Regions from separate parts of the Providencia sp. Marseille-Q8014 genome, predicted to be linked through region 1. Evidence: predicted binding sites of a transcription regulator. Region 1 holds the regulator's gene; the other holds the start of a gene.
What was found. Region 1 encodes PhoB, which activates phosphate uptake and scavenging genes when phosphate is short. Its sites were predicted from a motif close to CTGTCATAAAACTGNCNNAT; they were not measured.
Positions count from the first base shown of each region.

Region 2: a site for PhoB is predicted at 1,260-1,279, ahead of serA (phosphoglycerate dehydrogenase). Genes of this name have one in related genera too.

Region 1 is NZ_CBCOPT010000001.1:804,481-807,916, forward strand. It holds gene sbcD (exonuclease subunit SbcD) at 1-859, opposite strand, end outside; gene phoB (phosphate regulon transcriptional regulator PhoB) at 1,176-1,865, shown strand; gene phoR (phosphate regulon sensor histidine kinase PhoR) at 1,887-3,200, shown strand.
Region 2 is NZ_CBCOPT010000001.1:1,499,818-1,503,253, reverse strand. It holds gene serA (phosphoglycerate dehydrogenase) at 1-1,244, opposite strand, end outside; gene rpiA (ribose-5-phosphate isomerase RpiA) at 1,625-2,281, opposite strand; gene ACWPW6_RS06470 (LysR family transcriptional regulator ArgP) at 2,474-3,376, shown strand; gene ACWPW6_RS06465 (oxidative stress defense protein) at 3,373-3,436, opposite strand, start outside.

The DNA of each region.
Region 1 (3,436 bases):
CTTTTAATGTTTGTAGTGGCTGAAATAGAGGAATAGGGAGTTGACAAATTTGTGAGATTTGATGGCCGTCAAACTCCACCATACAGACACTTTTTTGTTGCTGAGCCTCATCAAAACTTAGAGCAATAGGAGAGCCAGAGTAACGGATATGTTGCTGTCCCCCAATCGTTTGTGGGCGGTGAATATGCCCTAATGCGATGTAATCAGCAGGAGGAAATGCGCCGGAAGGGAATGCATCCAAGCTACCAATATAGATATCGCGCACAGAATCGGACACTTCGGCGCCGACAACCGTTAGGTGGCCAGTGGCAATAATAGGGATATCTAATCCGAGTGATGCCCGTTGTTGTACTGCTAGTTGATAGCTATTTTGGTAATACTCGCTAATCGCGGTCTGTAGTGATAGCTGTTTTTCTTCGCTGCTTTGTCCTGCCACGCTCAATTGAATATCTCTTGGTCGTAGAAAAGGAATGGCACAAAGTAGTGCCCCAGGTTGGCCTTGTGCATTTTTTAAGGTGATCACCTGTGGATGGCTGCCAGAGGTGACAACCTGGGTATTTAAATACGCAAGCAACGAGCTGGTTTCGTTTAAGACCGAAACGGAATCATGATTACCACTCAGTATGACTAGCTGGCAGCCAGTTTGTTGGAGTGACACAACGAATTGGTTGTAAAGTTCTCTCGCATAGCTAGGCGGGGAGCCTGTGTCAAAAATATCTCCGGCAACGATCACGGCATTCACTTGGTATTGTTTAACTTGCTCAATCAGCCAAGTTAAAAAGTGTTGATGCTCAACAGCTCGGTTTTTGGTGAAAAAATATTGGCCAAGGTGCCAGTCGGAGGTATGAATGATACGCATAAGGGCTGATTCCTGCTGCTTGATAGAGTTGCGATGATGAGTATACCTTATTAGAGGTCGTTAATGGCAATATCAGAACAAATAGCGAATTGAGTGGGAAGAGGTGTTAGGCATATTGCCCAGTAGATGATGATGCCGTATGAAGATAAATCCATTCACGGCATTATGTATGACAAGTTTATTTCACTAAAATGACAATTTACCACTAATATAGAAAAGAGTCGTGTCATTGGATGACGGGATTCATAATTCTGTCATAAAAGTGACGCATAATGGTTTCACTTTTAATAATCTCTTCTTATTTACAGGATTAATCATGGCAAGACGCATTCTAGTTGTTGAAGATGAAGCGCCCATCCGAGAAATGGTTTGTTTTGTACTGGAGCAGAATGGTTTTCAGTCTATTGAAGCTGATGATTATGATTCCGCGATTGCGCAGTTGGTTGACCCATTACCTGACCTAGTTCTATTGGATTGGATGATCCCTGGCGGATCCGGTATTCAAGTGATTAAGCACATGAAACGTGACAGTGATACTCGCGATGTTCCTGTGATGATGCTAACAGCAAGGGGAGAAGAAGAAGATCGCGTAAAGGGATTGGAAGTTGGTGCAGATGACTATCTAATCAAGCCTTTTTCGCCTAAAGAGTTAGTCGCGCGAGTAAAAGCCATTTTACGCCGTATTTCGCCAATGGCGACTGAAGATATTATTGAAATGAATGGGTTAACACTCGACCCAACGTCTCACCGCGTTAGCAGTAACGATGTGCCTATTGATATGGGGCCAACGGAATATAAATTATTGCATTTCTTTATGACTCACCCCGAACGCGTATATAGCCGTGAACAGTTACTTAATTATGTGTGGGGGGCGAATGTGTATGTTGAAGATAGAACGGTTGATGTTCATATTCGTCGTCTCAGAAAAGCATTAGAGACGGAAGGACATGATAAAATGGTTCAAACGGTTCGTGGCACTGGCTATCGCTTTTCAGTGCGCTACTGAGAAATAACAGGAGATTCCAGTTTGCTTGAACGCTTATCATGGAAGCAGCTAGTTTGGGGGCTGTTTTTATTTATCTTACCAGCCTTAATATTGTCTATTTTCATCGGCCATCTAGCATGGCTTTTAGTGATTTCATTGGCGGCGGCCTTAATTTGGCATAGCTATAACCTGATGAAGCTTTCATATTGGTTATGGCTTGATCGCAGTATGCTTCCACCTGATGGCAAAGGGGGATGGGAACCCATATTTTATGGCATCTACCAACTTCAACAACGAAACCGTAAACGCCGTCGTGAATTAGGCCAATTGATTAAACGCTTTCGCAGTGGGGCAGAGTCTTTACCGGATGCGGTTGTGATGATGACTCTTGAAGGTAACATTTTTTGGTGTAATCGGCATGCCCAGCACCTATTAGGTTTTCGTTGGCCGGAAGATAGCGGGCAACCTATTTTTAATTTATTGCGCTATCCTGACTTTAGTCGGTATTTCACGTTACAAAATTATGAACAAGCGTTAACGATAGAGTTAAACAGTGGCGCTATTGTCGAATTTCGTATCTTGCCTTATAGCGAAGACCAGCTCCTAATGGTGGCTCGTGATGTCACTGAAAAGCGTCGCTTAGAAAAATCGCGTAGAGATTTCTTTGCGAACGTTAGTCATGAGCTACGGACACCGTTGACAGTCATTCAAGGGTATCTTGAAGTATTGGAAGACCAAGAAAATACTTCTCCGGCAAATAAAAAAGCCTTGATGGTGATGCAAGAGCAAGCACATCGGATGGATAATTTAGTGAAACAATTACTGCAATTATCTCGTATTGAAGTCGCGCCTCATATCAATTTAGATGAACAAGTGAATATTCCGGTCATTTTAAAAATGATAGAGCAGGAGGCGATAAGTTTAAGCCAAGGCCGACAGCAATTGGTATTTTCAGTGGATGAAAAGTTACGTGTTTATGGTAATGAAGAGCAATTACGTAGTGCAGTAGCGAACCTTGTCTATAATGCCATTATGCACACACCGGAAGGGACGACAATTCGTGTAGGTTGGCAAAAAACACATAATGGCGCGCGCTTTAGTGTGACAGATAATGGTGCAGGGATCCCCGCAGAGCATATTCCTCGCTTAACGGAACGTTTTTATCGTGTTGATAAAGCGAGGTCTCGCCAAACTGGTGGGGGGACGGGGTTAGGTCTTGCTATCGTTAAGCATGCTTTGCAGCATCATAACAGCCAGTTAGTGATAACCAGTCAGTTAGGCAAGGGGAGTGAATTCTCATTTACCTTACCGCCAGTGTTAATTGTCGTAGATAAAAAGGCGAATAAAACAGCATAAAGAGGTCATGATTACCCGACTAAAAGCGGCATACAGCCGCTTGAGGTTGTTGACAAAGTGGGATAAAAACGTAGTTTTTTCCGCTTTGTGTTATCAGCCGAAAATCAATAAATTGATTTCCTCGTTTATTTTCAAAACCTACTCGACTTGTCGCCAAACATCATAGGTTTGTCAGCCGTCTGAAGCGGCATACAGCCGCTTTTACTGTTCTTGTACTCTAGAAAGCCAGTCTTTAT
Region 2 (3,436 bases), 700 kb from region 1:
AATAATCGTGCACGGATCGTTCCCGGCAATTGTTTCAATTTAACCAAGATATCGTCAGCGTGGTCAGGTTGTTGAGTGATAATATCAATAACAACGTAACCTACGTTTCCTGAAGTACGTAAATACTGACCAACAACGTTGATATTATTTTCAGTAAATACTTGGTTAATGCTATTCATCATACCAGGACGGTTTTCGTGAATATGCAGTAAACGGTTAGTATCTTCTGTATGAACTGGCAGAGAAACTTCAGGGAAGTTCACCGCAGAAAGCGTCGAGCCATTGTCTGAATATTTCGCTAATTTACTTGCGACTTCTAGCCCAATATTTTCTTGCGCTTCTTCCGTTGAACCACCGATATGCGGAGTCAAAATCACATTATCAAATTTGATTAGCTCACTAATGAAGGGATCATTCGGGTCATTATTAGCAGCAGGCTCAGTCGGGAAGACATCGACAGCGGCACCCGATAAATGTTTACTCTCAAGGGCATCGGCTAAAGCAGGAATATCAACGACTGTTCCGCGTGAAGCGTTAATGAAAATAGCCCCTGGCTTCATCAATTCAAACTGCTCTTTTGCAAACATATTCTTGGTGCTCACTGTTTCAGGCACATGCAAGCTGACCACATCACTCATGTTCAATAGCTCAGCCATTGAGCGCACCTGTGTCGCGTTACCAAGAGGCAGTTTATTTTCGATATCATAAAAATAAACATCCATACCAATGCCTTCAGCCAATATACCTAGCTGAGTACCGATATGACCATAACCCACAATCCCTAGACGCTTACCGCGCGCTTCAAAACAACCTTTAGCTTGTTTTTCCCAAATACCGCGGTGCGCTTTCATGTTCGCTTCAGGTATGCGACGTAACAATAACAGTAATTGACCAAGCACCATCTCAGCGACAGAACGGGTATTTGAGAACGGTGCATTAAAAACTGGGATACCGCGTTTAGCCGCAGCATCTAAATCCACTTGGTTTGTACCGATACAAAAACAACCAACAGCAACCAATTTTTCAGCTGCTGCAAAAATATCTTCAGTCAGATGAGTACGGGAACGAATACCAACAAAACGCGCATCTTTAATTGCTTCTTTTAATTCTTCGTCCGACAACGCACTTTTGTGATATTCAATGTTGGTATAACCTGCTGCTTTTAAATTATCAACCGCGCTTTGGTGAACCCCTTCCAATAGTAAAAATTTAATTTTGTCTTTTTCCAAAGATACTTTGACCATTTACCCTACCCTATCATGCTTAAGATTTGTAACAGATGAACTGACCGTGTACCAACATAGCAAAAAACGGCACAGTATCAATACAATCGTTTGCCTAGTCCCTCTCACTAAACGCGATGAAAAAGAAGTAATATGGTAGAAAATCAGGGTGAGTAACACAAAATAAGGATTTTGCCTGCACTATAAGCATTAGTGTGAGATATATCACCAAAATAATCATAAATAAAAATTAGTGAAATTTTTTACGGGTCAGTGATACCGCTAAAATAGATAACAAAAATCCATGCCACATAAAAAATAAGCCAACCACATAATGGCTGGCTTATCTGATTGACGGCTAGGTAAGGCGATGACAATCAAATCATGATTGTCATGCTAATTTATTTAATGGTTTTAACACCGGCAGACGTTCCCATTAAAACAACATCAGCACCGCGATTTGCAAATAGGCCTACCGTTACAACGCCTGCTATCCCATTGATTTTATTTTCAAGAGCAACGGGGTCAACAATGCTAAGGTTGTGAACATCTAAAATAACATTACCATTATCTGTCACAACATTTTGACGATATTCAGGTGTTCCACCTAACTTAACAAGCTCTCTCGCAACATAGCTACGCGCCATCGGGATCACTTCAACAGGCAGTGGAAATTTGCCCAATACATCCACTTGTTTTGACTCATCAACAATACAAACAAATGTTTTAGAAATAGCTGCAACGATTTTTTCACGTGTTAAAGCCGCTCCACCACCTTTGATCATATTCATATGATGGTCAATTTCATCTGCACCATCAACATAAACATCCAGTGAGTCGACATCATTACAGTCAAGTACAGGGATACCTAATGATTTAAGCTTAGCGGTTGATGCTTCAGAACTTGATACCGCGCCTTCAATTTGGCCTTTCATGGTCGCCAGTGCATCAATAAAATGAGAAGCAGTAGAGCCTGTGCCAACCCCCACGATCGTACCCGGTTTTACGTATTCTAATGCTGCCCAACCTACTGCTTTTTTTAGTTCGTCCTGAGTCATGCCCATGCCTTCTATTATTTTTCACAAGTAAATAAAGTTTGTTGAATAAGCCTATTATATAACGGACCCTTAACAAGGTCAGCTTTGTTCGTTGTATTCTGTGATTCACACATTGTCATCAATATTACAGGAGTTCTGAAATAAAATATGGCATAGTGAGTAGTAGAATAACAACAAGGAGAATACCCCCTAATGAAGCGCCCTGATTACCGCGCGTTGCAAGCACTGGATGCTGTCATTCGTGAAAGAGGATTTGAGAGAGCGGCTCAAAAACTGTGTATTACACAATCTGCGGTTTCACAGCGGATCAAACAATTAGAAAATCTATTTGGTCAACCGCTACTCGTTCGAACAGTTCCGCCACATCCCACAGAGCAAGGGCAAAAGCTATTAGCCTTACTCCATCAGGTAGAATTACTCGAAGAACAGTGGCTAGGTGACGAAAATGGGGGTTCAACGCCACTATTACTTTCACTTGCGGTCAACGCCGACAGTTTGGCCACATGGCTATTACCAGCCCTGAATCCTGTTTTAGGTAACACCCCCATTCGCTTAAACATTCAAGTGGAAGATGAGACGCGCACACAAGAGCGTTTGAGACGAGGTGAAGTCGTGGGTGCTATCAGTATCCAACCTCAAGCACTACCGGGCTGTTTAGTTGATAAGCTAGGTGCTTTAGATTATATCTTTGTTGCCTCTCCCGATTTTGCTAGCAAATACTTCCCTGAAGGGGTCACACGTTCATCATTGCTTAAAGCACCAGCCGTTGCATTCGACCACCTTGATGACATGCACCAAGCTTTTGTTCAGCAGAATTTTGGCTTATCACCCGGTAGTGTGCCCTGTCATATAGTGAACTCATCAGAGGCATTCGTACAATTAGCAAAACAGGGCTCTACTTGCTGTATGATCCCACATTTGCAAATTGCCGATGAATTAAAAAATGGTGAACTGATAGATTTAACACCGGGCCTATGTCAGCGCCGGATGCTCTATTGGCATCGTTTTGCGCCTGAGAGCCGCACGATGAAGAAAGTCACTGACGCCCTGCTCAAAACAGGACGTCAAATGTTAAAACAAGAAGATGAACTTTAGCGTTTTAATTCAAAAACCACATCAACTTGGTCATTAAAATCAATACTCTGCTGCTCATAG